2 regions of the Vibrio sp. HM8-C genome follow, and region 1 is predicted to be linked to the other one. Evidence: riboswitches for the same ligand, from Rfam matches in the RefSeq annotation. Region 1 holds a riboswitch; the other holds the start of a gene.
What was found. Region 1 has a riboswitch for cobalamin ahead of ACOSVQ_RS18445 (TonB-dependent receptor domain-containing protein). Riboswitches for the same ligand answer to the same signal wherever they lie in the genome.
Positions count from the first base shown of each region.

Region 2: linked by a shared signal. The riboswitch ahead of ACOSVQ_RS05765 (cobyrinic acid a,c-diamide synthase CobB) and the one ahead of ACOSVQ_RS18445 (TonB-dependent receptor domain-containing protein) in region 1 are both predicted to bind cobalamin.

Region 1 covers NZ_JBMMKS010000020.1:1,215-8,743, forward strand. The annotation lists gene murI (glutamate racemase) at 1-378, opposite strand, end outside; gene ACOSVQ_RS18445 (TonB-dependent receptor domain-containing protein) at 497-2,317, opposite strand; cobalamin riboswitch at 2,367-2,567, opposite strand; gene trmA (tRNA (uridine(54)-C5)-methyltransferase TrmA) at 2,720-3,829, shown strand; gene ACOSVQ_RS18455 (YijD family membrane protein) at 3,906-4,280, opposite strand; gene fabR (HTH-type transcriptional repressor FabR) at 4,280-4,921, opposite strand; gene sthA (Si-specific NAD(P)(+) transhydrogenase) at 5,203-6,603, shown strand; gene ACOSVQ_RS18470 (class I SAM-dependent methyltransferase) at 6,676-7,494, opposite strand.
Region 2 covers NZ_JBMMKS010000003.1:202,657-210,185, forward strand. The annotation lists gene ACOSVQ_RS05755 (glycerol dehydrogenase) at 1-73, shown strand, start outside; gene pocR (transcriptional regulator PocR) at 391-1,296, shown strand; cobalamin riboswitch at 1,583-1,782, shown strand; gene ACOSVQ_RS05765 (cobyrinic acid a,c-diamide synthase CobB) at 1,885-3,252, shown strand; gene cbiB (adenosylcobinamide-phosphate synthase CbiB) at 3,249-4,202, shown strand; gene ACOSVQ_RS05775 (cobalt-precorrin-8 methylmutase) at 4,213-4,848, shown strand; gene cbiD (cobalt-precorrin-5B (C(1))-methyltransferase CbiD) at 4,845-5,981, shown strand; gene ACOSVQ_RS05785 (cobalt-precorrin-7 (C(5))-methyltransferase) at 5,978-6,583, shown strand; gene ACOSVQ_RS05790 (decarboxylating cobalt-precorrin-6B (C(15))-methyltransferase) at 6,570-7,142, shown strand; gene ACOSVQ_RS05795 (cobalt-precorrin-4 methyltransferase) at 7,135-7,529, shown strand, end outside.

The DNA of each region.
Region 1 (7,529 bases):
TTGGCGAGTAATGGTTGCAGGGGTGGCAATAAGCCCAACGGCTTTATTCGCTAGTGATGATGCAGGCTTGATTGCTGGGACAACCCCAACAACAGGTATAGATAACTTAGAACGCAATGTCGGAAGCACAATGGTACTTGCGGTATTGCAAGCAATCACGACTATGTCGAAACCTTGTTGTTCAACTAACCCGGTAATTAACCGCTCAACCCGCTGCAGTAAAACGCTCTGTTCTAGTTCTCCGTATGGATAGGCGGCATTGTCAAATAAGTAGGTATAAGAGAGTTGCGGGAGACGCAATTCAATTTCTCTATAAACAGATAGACCACCGACACCAGAGTCGAAGATTAGGACTTTAGGAACAGATTGATTAGACACAACGGGAACCAGATAAGTACAACGATAACGCAGCGATCATACTCGCTCTATATCAATTGGCAATGATTGTTAAAACAGCAAATTGCGAAAAACCGCCCGAAGGCGGTTTTAGGTTTTATTAAAATTGGTATGCGATGCTTGCGTAGTAATTTCTATCTTGCGTTTTAAAACCCTTAGCAGTCTCGTAGTCCTCATCAAATAAGTTGCCTACTCTGCCACTGACTGTAACACCATTAGCAAAATAGTAAGATGTGGCAAAATCAACCAATGAATACGGATCCAATACAGTTGTGTTGGCTGTATCGTCATAACGCTCGCCTTGATACAGGTAACTTAAGTCAAATCTCCATGCAGCTAATGCATAATTGAGATTCCATTTAGCACTATGTTTTGCTCTACGCGCCAGTTCATTCCCCGTCGACTTGTTCTCTGTATCTAGGTAATCATAAGAGATACTGTGAGCAATAGGTCCGGTCTCAAACTCAGCGTTCACTTCTACACCTTTGATTTCTGCCTGGTCGATATTTACATATGTCGACCCCGTATAAGCAACCATCTTATCTACTGCACTATAGTGACCAGCTACACGCCAACTGAACAGTGCATAGGTACCTTCTAGAGCAATTTCACTACTTTCCGTTTCTTCCGGTACTAGATTTGCGTTACCTTCATAACATCCCCATTCACTACATTCCAAAGGATAGTAAAGACTATTAAACGTTGGAGCCTTAAAGGATGTACCATATAAACCAACCGCTTTCAGCGATTCCGATAATTGATAACCCAAACCAAATTGGTATGTCCAGAATGAACCATAAGCACTGTTATCATCCCAGCGGAAATTACTTTCAGCCGAAAAGTTACCTTTATTTAGATAGCTCCCCACATAAATAGCTGTATTATCTCGCTCTGTTTTCGTGTAATCAGCAGAAGTCACCTTTACGTTTTCACGATACCATTCGGCACCACCTACAAACGACAAATCTTCACTGGTTGCATACAAATTATCCCACGATGAAACATAACGATTAGTCGCATAAGTGCTTGGTGAACTTCCTTGCCCATAGGTCTCTGCATCATCCTGGTTTGCTGCTAGAGTTAAATGACTTTGCCACTTATCTTGTTGATACTCACCCACTACAGCCAGATTATATAAATCGCCATCGGTTTTATCGCCACCTGTTCTATCAAACTCTACGTATTGTTTTTGGTAATACGCATTGGTTTTTAATGTTAATTCCGAAGAGATCTTTGTTCCAGCATCAATCAACAAGTACTGAGATTTATATCCATCGTCATCTGAATTTGCGCCCGTAGTATTTAGCGGCTGAACATCATAGCCCTCTGCTGCCTTATGGGTAGCCGCTACATTCAGCCAACTTTCTGAAGCAGAAACTGCCGCCAGACTGGCTCCGACTTCATAAACACCATCACTACCAACACCAGCTTTCACTGAGTTATGGCCATTAGTATTTTTAGTCGTAATAATGTTAATTACACCACTAACTGCATCTGAACCGTATACTGCTGCACGAGGGCCACGCAGTACTTCAATACGCTCCACACCGTTCAGAGGAATAGCAGATAGATCTGCAGATCCTGATGTAGCACTACCGATGCGAACACCGTTAATCATGACCAAAACGTTTTTACTCGCGCGACCACGAATATATAACTCTGAGCTTTGACCCGGTCCACCTTGGTTTACAACCTGAACACTAGGTAATCGACGTAATACATCTGTTAATGATTGCGCTTGAATCGCATCAATTTCTTCACGAGTTACAACTTCAACTGGAGCGATAGTTTCGTTTACTTTGGTCTCAAAACGGTTCGCAGTTACCACAACAGTCTCATCAGCCGTTGCTTCTTGTGCGTATGAAAAAGAGGTATAAGAAAACAGCGACGCCACTGCCACCGCTAGAAGGGATTTATTCATTATATTGTCCTAAATCGCGTTAATCCTACCGAGCATGGGTCCATCCCATTGGTTTGCTCGGCTGCTGGCAGGTCTTCGGACTTGAGAGCACATCTTTTACCTACTTACTCGACTTCCCACAAACGTAGTGTCTTTTGAGTTTTCGTTCTCTCTTACCGCTGCGCGTCAGTTCTGGATTTTCACCAGATTCCCTCTTAAGTTATTTTAGCCGTCTAGGCTTCTAAACAACACCAGCGTGCCGTTGATAGTATTGAGCAATCGATAACTTGTCTAGCATAGATTGATATAAGCTATAGTTTTTACGTGCAACAAAACATCAATTTTAGAACAAGACTGGACATAAGCGGGAGATTGAATAAAATCTGCGCTCTTTATTTGAACGTACCAGAAAAAGGTAAAGCAATGGCGACTCTTGATGTAAACCCAGACAACTACCAAGCGCAACTGGATGAGAAAATCACTCGACTAGGAGAGATGTTTGAATCATATGGTGTGCCTGAGTTGGAAGTCTTTGAGTCTCCGGCTCAGTTTTACCGTATGCGAGCAGAATTCCGTATCTGGCATGAAGGTGATGAGATGTACTACATCATGTTCAACCAGCAAACTCGTGAAAAATACCGTGTTGATCAGTTCCCAGCTGCAAGCCGTCTTATCAACGATTTGATGCCTCTGCTTATTGAATCAATGAAAGGTAATGACACTCTACGTCGCAAACTTTTCCAAGTGGATTTTCTATCAACACTGAGTGGCGAAGTTCTGGTATCACTGCTTTACCATCGCCAATTAGATGATGAATGGATTACTGCTGCAAAAGCACTTAAGCAGACTCTGCATAATGAAGGTTTTAATCTCAATATTATTGGTCGAGCACGTAAAATGAAGATTGTGCTAGACCAAGACTTTGTGGTCGAAAAACTGAGTGTGAACGGTAAACCATACATCTACCAACAAGTTGAAAACAGCTTTACCCAACCAAACGGTAAAGTGGCTGAAAAAATGCTGGAATGGGCTGTCGATTGTACTCAAGAGAGCAAAGGCGACCTTTTAGAACTTTACTGTGGTAACGGTAACTTCTCGCTGGCATTGGCGCAAAACTTCGATCGCGTGTTGGCAACCGAATTAGCAAAACCATCAGTACACTCTGCGCAGTACAACATTGCTGCCAACAAAATCGATAACGTACAAATCATTCGTATGTCGGCAGAAGAGTTTACCGAAGCAATGGAAGGTAAACGCGAATTTAATCGCCTGAAAGAAGCTGGTATCGATTTAAAGAGCTACAACTGCAATACCATTTTTGTTGACCCGCCTCGTTCTGGTATGGATATCGATACCTGTAAAATGGTTCAAGGTTACGAGCGAATTCTCTATATCTCATGTAACCCAGAAACATTAAAAGAAAACTTAGATGTTCTATGTGAGACACATAAAGTGACTCGCTTTGCTCTGTTTGACCAGTTCCCATATACCCACCATATGGAAGCGGGTGTAATGCTTGAACGCAAAGCCTAATCACGTTTTCAAATAAACCGACATAAATAGAAAAACGAGCCCAGTGGCTCGTTTTTTTGTATTCATTAACATTCTATTATTCTGAACGTCCGATAAATCCGAGTTTCTTTCCTACCCATAGCAAAAGCAGCAGAGCCACTATTATCGAGAAGAAATTGGAACCCGCTTCTGGATACTGAGCTTTCACAAAAGCAGAGTGACCAAAGGCTCCGACAAAGAAACATGCCAAACCCACTAACGGAATATCTTCTGCTACTGGGTTACGTAGATACTCTTGATACAACGCCTGCACAGACAGCACTAAAGCGATCACAGGGAAAATGGAGAATGGGACTTCGCTAATGGTCATCCAAGACAACAAAGCGTCCCCACACATACCCGCGATGAGCGCGAGTACCAATGTTTTACGTTCTGAACCATGATTAATGGTGCTACTACTTTCATTCGACATTAATTCATCCCGCCTTTTAGTCGATTACGTTCACGTTCTTTGCGATACCAGAAAGCGCCTTTGGCTATCATTCGCAACTGCATGATGAGACGTTCTGCAAGTTCATCGCGTTCACGTCTCTCAAGGTCTAATGCTTCTGCACCAGAGCTAAAAACCAAAGTAACTGAGGCTTCTGCTTGAGTAATGGCTTCTTCACGATTCATCCCAGTCGCAATCAGATATTCAGAAAGTTCTGCCGAAAAATGCTGTATCTCACGAAATACAGCGGTACGGAATTCGAATGAAGTGCCTGAACGCTCGCGTAGTAAAAGGCGGAATACGTTTGGGCTGCTTTCAATGAACTCCATAAATGTTTCCACAGAAGTGCGAATCACACTGCCCTCTTTAACAATACGCTGGCGAGCCTGACGCATCAGTTGGCGCAGCAACAAACCGCCTTCATCAACCATGGTCAAACCGAGCTCATCCATATCTTTAAAGTGGCGATAGAAAGATGTCGGTGCGATTCCTGCCTCACGCGCTACTTCACGTAAGCTCAAATTAGAGAAACTACGATCAGCACTTAATTGGCTAAATGCCGCATCAATCAGCGAACGACGCGTTTTTTCTTTCTGTTGTGCGCGAATTCCCAAGGATTTCATTTTAAGCCAAGTCCTGCCAAGTCAGTCACCAAAGGCGCCTACTATAGCGCGATTAACCAACATATCTAAGAGGCAAAACAGACCAATTTGAAGCGCCAGACAATTTCCTAACATAACCGTTGCATTTTTCATCAACCATTCGACTCAAGCGCGAAAACACCAATATTTGTTCTAATCTCGTGATCATCTCCACTCTATAAGGGGTTTAGGTTTCACGCCTAGCACAGATCAGTTAAAATCTCGCTATCGCAATGTTAACCAAATTATAACAAGGATTTTCTATGGCACTGAATAACCACTTTGACGTCATCGTAATAGGCAGTGGACCTGGCGGTGAGGGTGCAGCAATGGGGTTAACCAAAGCGGGATTGAATGTCGCCATTATCGAAAAAGAAACCAGCGTAGGTGGTGGATGTACACACTGGGGTACCATCCCTTCTAAAGCATTGCGTCATGCGGTTAGCCGCATCATCGAATTTAACAGCAACCCTCTGTTCTGTAACAACAACTCTAGTTTGCACTCTACATTCTCATCCATTCTTGGTCATGCGAAAAGCGTGATTGATAAGCAGACCAGAATGCGCCAAGGCTTCTATGACCGTAACCAGTGCAGCCTTATTTTTGGTACGGCACATTTTGTTGATGCCAATACCGTGGCAGTAACCAAAGCTGACCACACGGTTGAACACTACACTGCCGATAAATTTATTATCGCGACAGGCTCTCGACCATACCGTCCTGACGATGTCGATTTCAACCACCCTCGCGTTTATGACAGCGACTCAATTTTGAACCTCGAGCACGATCCACAACACATCATCATTTACGGTGCTGGAGTCATCGGCTGTGAATATGCTTCGATTTTCCGTGGATTGGGCGTTAAAACCGACTTAATCAACACCCGTGACCGTCTGCTATCATTCCTAGACAACGAGACATCAGATGCGCTTTCTTATCACTTCTGGAATAGCGGTGTGGTTATCCGCAACGATGAAACCTACAGCAAGATTGAAGGTACCGATGATGGCGTTATCGTTCATCTAAATTCCGGTAAGAAGATGAAAGCAGACTGTATGCTTTACGCGAACGGTCGTACCGGTAATACAGACAGACTAAATCTTGAAGTGGTTGGTTTGAAACCGGATTCTCGCGGTCAGCTGAACGTAAATAGCAACTATCAGACTGAAGTGAGCCATATTTATGCTGTTGGTGATGTCATTGGTTATCCAAGCCTTGCAAGTGCAGCTTATGACCAAGGGCGCTTTACTGCTCAAGCGATCTCACAAGGTCAAGCAACCAACAAGCTAATTGAAGATATCCCGACTGGTATTTATACCATTCCTGAAATTAGCTCGGTGGGTAAAACGGAACAAGAACTCACGGCAGCAAAAGTGCCTTACGAAGTAGGTCGTTCATCATTCAAACATTTGGCTCGTGCGCAAATCGCGGGTAAAGATGTGGGAAGCTTAAAGATTCTTTTCCATCGTGAAACCAAAGAGATCTTAGGTATTCACTGCTTTGGTGAGCGTGCTGCAGAGATCATCCACATCGGTCAGGCAATTATGGAACAAAAAGGTGAAGCCAATACCATCGAGTATTTCGTCAACACCACCTTTAACTATCCAACCATGGCTGAAGCGTATCGCGTGGCTGCATTAAACGGCTTAAACCGTCTGTTTTAAGCAAAGCAGAACAGTAAAAAACGCAGCATAAGGCTGCGTTTTTTACTTGATTCAATGTCAAATCGTGGTGCTTTACCACTGTACGTGGACAACCACTGGTGTAAATCGCTGCTTCAAGCCAGAAAATTTACTTAACACTCGCTGCCAAAATTTCCAGCGACCACATTGACTATCAAGAGGTGAATAAGTGCTGACTTGTCTTGCCCATGGCAAGCAATTCATTACAGCATCTTTGGGTATTGAAAAGCCATGTGTATAAGTACCTGACCCCATTTTCTGCCCTAATCGCGTACAAGTTTTATCTCCAGCCAGAACTATGCATGCACTCGCATTGGCAAAACTCAATCCTAGAGAACGGATGAATCGAGATGCTTGTGCAGCATCGCAATCTAATAGCGCGTGCTCACACAGAATTAATACAGGTGCAAACTCAGGAATAGGTAGACGTTCCAACCAATCAATTTCACCAACACTACCGCACTGGTGTAGATAACGTTCGCTACGGTGGAAAAGCTTTTGTCGCCACAATAGGTTTTCTGTCACATCCAATTCAATCCAATGACAGCGCCCATTATCAATACGGTAGAAACGCGTATCCAAACCCGCACCAACGTTGATGATCCAACCATCCGGATGTTGATCTAAAAATCGACGTACTTGTTTATCGCAGAGTTGTGTGAGAGTGACATGCAGTAATTGCTTCTGATCGATATCTCCACTGATGCAATCGGGAGCAAGATGACAACGCTGACAAGCAGTGGCAGCAATAGGATCATAAACAAGGCCGTTATCGACCAAGCTTTCACGACTACGTAACCAAAGAGGTTGAACCAAATTGGTAGGGATTTGATAACGTTGAGGGTTTTGAATGTGAGGATTGCGCATCATCATCTTCCTTGTATCGCGACAAAGAAGATGATAATGAA
Region 2 (7,529 bases), on a different contig from region 1:
CAACATGCCATTTAAAGTGACCCCAGAATTAGTCCTTTCTGCGATTCTCACTGCTCATGAATTAGGTAGTTAAAATATTGGAATAAACGTCTATTTTATTTCTTGTCTGAGTGATATGAATAAATTTTTTCACATTTATGTCACTTAGACAGGTTTTTTAATTTCGTTATATGAATAAATTAAAGTGTTTCCTTTCTCTAAGTAAATTAGTTGTATGTAACAATTAATTATCAAAATATTAACCATCAAAGTTTCTTTACATAAATCTGACGAAATAAATTGGTTAATTTAGTTACTGATCACTTATTTGTTTCCATCTTGGTGCTACATATAAACTCGAATTTCGGGACGAAGTATTTTGTATCGTATCAATGGACTAAGAAGGTGGTTATGTCTTCTGTTACCTCATTAGACTCAGCATTAATAAGAAAGATCGCTTCAGATTTTGCACAAGCGACAGAATTAGCCGTGGTCGTCGTAAATATACATGGAGAGGAAATATCAGAACGATTTAACTTTTCAGATTTCTGTCAGAAGATCAGACAGAACCCCGAACTCTACAATCAATGCATGCTCAGTGATAAAAGAGGTGGTCTCAAAGCCTCTGTTGATAACAAACCATGTGTGTACCAATGCCATGCTGGGCTTACGGATTTCTCAATTCCTTTGATCGTTGAAGGACACTTGGTTGGCTTTGTGTTGTGCGGGCAGGTAAGACTTATCGGCCATGAAGATGAGTCCATTGAAGGGATGGCACACACCCAAAATATGTGGGAAAAAGACGAGGAGCTTCGTCATTGTTTTGAAGATATTCCAGTTGTTGATTACCAAAAAGTCCTGGCTTCTGCCGAGTTGCTGCAACTAATTGTTGAGAACTGTATTCGTAAGCACATTAACCTTGTAGTGATTGACGATACTGGCATTAACGACCAACAAAAGCTCTCTATCAATAACAATGATCATAAGATCAAAAAGGCGTTGCGCTTTATTGAGCACCATTTTAGTGACGACATTAAATTGGAAGATGTCGCTGCCCATATCTATCTGAGCCCTTACTACTTTTCGAAGTTATTCAAGAAACATCTTGGCATTGGTTTCAATGCGTACTTGAATAATTGCCGTATTATGCACGCCAAGAAAATGTTAAAAAGCAGTGGTATCCCTGTGGCGACAATTGCGAAAAATTTGGGATTTTCTCAGACTAGTTATTTCTGCAAGGTATTTAGAAAAAATTGCAGTATGAGTCCACAAGAATATAGAGATAAACATTATCAAGATGCGGTAATTCACGATTAGTTGATCTAGAAAATAAGTGATTTAATTTTTAAGTGGCACTTGAGTTTAATAACCGGTGCCACTTAACATATTTGAATATTGCACAATGACAATAAATTACCATTTGTATGTTTTAATTAACTCTGTAAGATACTGTTTTAAATGGTTGTTTAGGTTAGCATGACAATTTATTACCATTGAAGGTGATAATTTGGCAGAAATTCATCATCATGGTAGCCAGAATTTATTAACTAGAAGCCTATAGTGAGATTTAGGAACAAGATATGTAGTTAGTTTTAGTTGTCGAAACACGATATTTCAATTTGGTTATGCCCCAGACTGGGCATATATCCCGCAAGGGATTACGGAAGTGAGGTGAGAATCCTCCGCAGCCCCCGCTGCTGTAATGCTGACGACTTGGTTATACCACTGTTTCATAGGTGAAACGGGAAGGAATCAAGAAGGATGAAGCTAAGCCAGAAGACGAATCAAGTTGAACTCAATAACTCCTTCGGTGGGAAGAGAGTGAGAGAAGTAGGTTCCTCTCTTAAGACCCTACGACTTTTCACCTGCCCACCGTCCGTTCAGAAACGTAACTGAAAGTGGACTATGAAAGCATTACTTATAGCGGGCACAAACAGCGGAAGCGGCAAAACAACATTCACATTAGGTTTACTAAGAACCTTGTGTCGCCGTGAGCTAAAAGTTCAGCCATTTAAGGTTGGCCCGGACTACATTGATACCGCTTGGCACAGCAAAGTTGCCAACGTTCCATCCCATAATTTAGATTCCTTTATGCTCGATGAGCAGACTGTTAACGCCTTATTCCATCAACAAACACAAAATGCCGACATCGCAGTGATAGAAGGTGTTATGGGGTTATTCGATGGCTATGGCACCGATCCATACTATTGCAGCAGCGCAGGTACAGCCAAAGCACTCAAATGCCCAGTGATTTTAGTTGTAGACGGTAAAGCTATGTCGACATCAGCTGCCGCGATTGTTATGGGCTTTCAGCAGTTCGGCAAAGAGATAAACATTGCAGGTGTTGTATTTAATAACGTCAATTCAGATAAGCACTACCAGCTTCTTAAACAGGCTGTAGAAACCTATTGCCACATTCCAGCTTTTGGTCGATTACCTAAGTTACCCAATATTGAACTTCCTTCTCGTCACTTAGGTTTGATGACTGCTCAAGAATCACAAGATATGGATTCTCAATGGGATGAACTGGCTGACGCTATTGAACAGTATGTTGATGTTGATCGCTTGCTTAGTGTTGCTTGCTCTCAACTTTACCAAGGTACAACGCAGACGATTTATCAAGCGATGGAAGGTAAGGGTAAAGGCTTAGTTGTGGCAGTCGCAATGGATAAGGCATTTAATTTCTATTACCAAGCGAATCTTGATCTCCTAACCAGCTGCGGTGTTGAAATTCGATATTTTAGCCCTCTAACGGACTCACAATTACCTGAATGCGATTTGCTGTATATCGGTGGCGGATACCCTGAGCTATATGCTGAGAAGCTGTCGAAAAACCGTTCGATGTTGCAATCAATCCTTGCGGCTCATCAAGCCAATTTGCCCATTTATGCAGAGTGTGGCGGATTGATGTATTTAGGGAGTTCACTTTCTGACAGTGAAGAAAACATCTATCCCATGGTCGGTATCTTGTCAGGTCAAAGCGTTATGTCTAACAAGCTGAATCGCTTTGGTTACTGCAATGCAAAAGCAAACGTAGACACTTTGTTGTGCCTGTCTGGAAATGAGTTACGTGGTCACGAATTTCATTATTCCGATTTTGTTACGGATATGGAGCCGGCATTCACACTGAGTAAAGTCCATGAAGGCGAAGTGCTTGCAACCTGGCGAGGTGGTTATCAAGTAGGTAATACGTTAGCGATGTATCTCCATGTGCATTTTGCGCAGTCTCCGGAGATGTTGCTTGAGTGGTTTAAGAGGGCGCGAAGCCTATGATGACCTTAACTCTATATTTCACCGCGTTCTTTATGGATCTGTTGATTGGTGATCCTCACAGTTGGCCCCATCCTGTACGTTTGATCGGGATTTCAATTTCCAATATGGAGAAACGAATCCGACAAATCTTTAGCAGCAAAGTATGGCTCTATATCGCTGGCGGCATTTTGTGGCTCTGGATTGTTGGCACTGCAGGTTTAATTACTTGGGCAGTGATTCATTTGAGTTATGACATCCACTGGCTACTTGGGACAGTTGTCGAGCTTTGGCTTGCATTCACTGTGCTTGCGACAGGCTGCTTAAAAGATGCGGCTTATGAAGTGCTAATCCCGCTGCGTTCTCATAACCTTGAAGAAGCACGCCTCAAAGTCTCTTACATCGTTGGACGTGATACCAGCCAACTGGATGAAAAACAGATCACCAGAGCGACAGTCGAAACTGTGGCTGAAAACACGGTAGATGGTGTGATTGCACCGATGCTCTATCTGTTTATAGGCGGTGTACCACTTGCGATGGCATACAAAGCGATCAATACCCTTGATTCTATGGTTGGTTACAAAAACGATCGCTATAGAGAGTTGGGTTTTGTCTCTGCGCGTTTGGATGACGTGGCGAATTTTATTCCTGCTCGTATTTCTTGGCTGCTGTTTTCATTGTCTGCCTTCCTAATGGGGTGCAATGGTAAATCTGCATTTACCGTTGGTTGGCGAGACCGATATCAACATAAAAGCCCTAACAGCGCTTGGTCTGAAGCGACGGTCGCGGGAGCGCTTGGTGTGCAACTTGGTGGTCCAAGTAACTACTTTGGTCAATTGGTAGAAAAGCCTTGGATTGGAGATTTCCTTAGAGAAATCGAGCCAGAGGACATAGGTCAATCAACGCGCTTAATGTACTTAACGTCAACCTTAGCTCTACTTCTATTTTCACTCGCTTACATCATTGTTATTTAGGGATAGCCGTATGAACTTTATTCAGCAGCCACAACGAATTGAATCGACGAGTTTTGAAATCATCGACGAGATCATTGCCACTGAATTTCCTGATTATCAGTTTGCTAATGAACTTGAAAAGAAAGTCATTACTCGTGCAGTGCATACTACTGCCGATTTCGACTGGCTGGAGATATTGAAGTTCTCACCGGATGCTTTAGCGACGTTGCAAACGGGTATTTATGAAGGCTGCACATTCTACACCGATACAACAATGGCTCTCTCTGGCATCAATAAGAGTCTTTTGAAGCAGTTTGACTGTGACATTAAATGCTACATCGCTGACCCTTGGGTGGCAGAACAGGCGAAAGCGCAATCCAAAACACGCTCAATGATTGCGGTAGAAAAGGCCTTAAAAGATGAAGGTAACAAAGTGTTTGTGTTCGGCAATGCACCCACTGCTTTGTTTCAACTGCTAGAAAGTGCGGTCAATAAACCTGTCATGACCATAGGTGTCCCCGTTGGTTTTGTTGGCGCGGCAGAATCCAAACAAGCGCTTTACGAGAGCAATTTCCCCTTCATCACTGCTCTGGGCAGAAAAGGTGGAAGCAATGTTGCAGCTGCCATCGTCAACGCTGTACTTTACCACATGCGGGAGGCTTTATGAGTCAAACAGCTGAAGCGGATATTGTTTGGCACAGAGGTAAATCTTATCGCAAGGGTTATACCACAGGCTCTTGTGCGACTGCCGCAGCCAAAGTGGCAGCACTAATGGTGATGCGTCAGCAACTCATTCATCAAGTTTCCATTGTGACACCATCAGGTGTGGCGCTAAATCTGAATGTCGAAGATGCTTCCGTGGAATTGCAGAGTGCGGTCGCCGCGATACGTAAAGATGGCGGTGATGATGTGGATGCTACCCATGGAATGTTGATCTACGCCCAAGTAACGGTGAACGATACTCAATCCATTGAAATACTGGGTGGTGAAGGTGTGGGCGTGGTGACACGCAAAGGCGTGGGTTTACCTGTAGGTGTTGCCGCGATTAACAAAACGCCGCGTCACACTATAGAGCAAGAAGTGCGTGATGTTATTGGCCCTAACAAAGGCGCGGTTGTCACCATTTTTGCTCCTGAAGGAAAAGAACGCGCTGAGAGAACCTACAACTCACGATTGGGGATTGAAAACGGCATCTCGATCATCGGAACTTCAGGTATTGTTACTCCAATGTCGGAAGAAAGCTGGAAACGCTCCCTTGCGATTGAACTCGAACAAAAACGCGCATTAGGACACAGTAAAATCGTCTTAGTCCCAGGCAACCACGGCGAGCGTTTTGTACAGCAACAACTCAATATCGAACAAGACATTGTGGTGACCATGAGCAATTTCGTGGGCTACATGTTGCAAGAAGCGAATCGCTTGAACTTCGAACAAGTTCTTATCGTGGGACACTTGGGTAAGCTTATCAAAATTGCGGCAGGGGTTTTTCACACCCATTCCCATATTGCTGATGCACGTTTAGAAACTTTAGTCACCCACTTGGCGTTACTGAATGCGCCCCATGATTTACTACGCCAAATCTATCACTGCTTAACCACCGAAGAAGCGCTTGAGCTGATTGAAGAACATGGCTATCAGGCGGTTTACCAAAATATCGCTCAAGAGATAGAACGCAGAGTTGCGGCAATGTTGAAGTATGCCAAGCATCAGTTCAAGTGTGACGTAGTGTTGTTTTCTTTTGAAAACCAAGTGTTAGGTAGTAATCGTCCTGTTGAACAAATCGTGGAGGATTTCCAATGATTTACGTAGTAGGAACTGGGCCAGGATGCAGAGATCTTATGACTGTCGCTGGAGAAAACTTAATAGCGAAGGCCGATATCCTCGTAGGTTGGCCTCGCTTATTAAGTGCTTTTAGCGATTTCAAAGGGAAACGAATTGAATTGTCGGGAAGCATTGAGAACACGTTAGCCACATTAGAAGAATTCAAATCTCAACTGGTGGTTGTATTGGCGTCCGGCGATCCAATGTTATTTGGTATCGGTAAGCGTATTAGCGAGCATTTTGCGCCAGACCAACGCAGATGTGTTCCAGGCATAAGCTCTATTCAAATGCTGTTTTCGGAAATAGGGATTGATATGAACGATCTTTACATTACCAGCAGCCATGGCAAACAGCCTGACTTCGACTTTCTCTTCTTACATAAAAAGATTGCTCTGGTGACAGACAAGATTCTCGGTCCTTATGAAATTGCTCAGGAAGCGATAAAACGCAATCTCAAATGCAGCGTCATCGTTGGTGAAAACTTGGGGTATGAAAATCAGAAAATTTCAGTACTTAAACCTGAGCAAGTACAGCGTGAGTATGACATGAACGTGGTGGTGTTGATGAATGAAAGACAGTGAATTTCTGAGAGTAGAAAAAGTGCCGATGACAAAGCAAGAAGTACGTACCATCGTGCTTGATAAGTTGCAGTTAGGTTCTGCAAGCCGTTTTGTCGATGTGGGGGCGGGAACAGGAAGCATCGCTTTAGAAGCAGCATTAAGCTTTGAACGCTTACACGTGTATGCCATTGAAAAGAATGAGCATGCTGTAGAAATCATGCACAAAAACATGGAGCGCTTTGGCTGTAACCATATTCACCTCATCAACAAAATGGCGCCCTGTGAACTAACCGGAAAATTCGATGCGGTGTTTATTGGCGGCTCTGGCGGCAATTTAGAACAGATTATTGACTGGGCGTTAGACCATTTATTAGAGGGCGGCCGCCTTGTGATGAACTTCATTTTGCACGGCAGTCTTAACCAAGCACTAGACCATTTAAAAACGTGCGCTATCGACGAATTTGAGTGTAGCCAAATCCAAGTCTCTTCTATGACTTCTCTCGGCACTAGCTACTACTTCAAGCCAAATAATCCAACATTTATCGTTTCATGTATTAAGGGGAATCAACGTCATGGATAACTTTGATCATTCTAAAGTCTACTTTGTTGGCGCAGGTCCAGGTGATCCAGAGCTGATCACTTTGAAAGGTTACAACTTGTTAAAACAGGCTGATATCGTCATCTATGCGGGTTCGTTGATTAATCCTGAGTTGCTCAATTACTGCAAACCAACTGCCCAATGCCACGACAGTGCGTATATGCATTTGGAGCAGATCATCACCATGATGGCAGAGGGAGTAAACGCAGGGAAATTGGTGATACGTCTTCAAACCGGCGATCTCTCTTTATATGGTTCTATCCGTGAACAGGGTGAAGAGTTGGAAAAACTGGGCATTGGTTTTCGTTCAGTGGCGGGTGTTTCTTCTTTCCTTGGTGCAGCGTCTGAACTTGGTGTGGAATACACCGT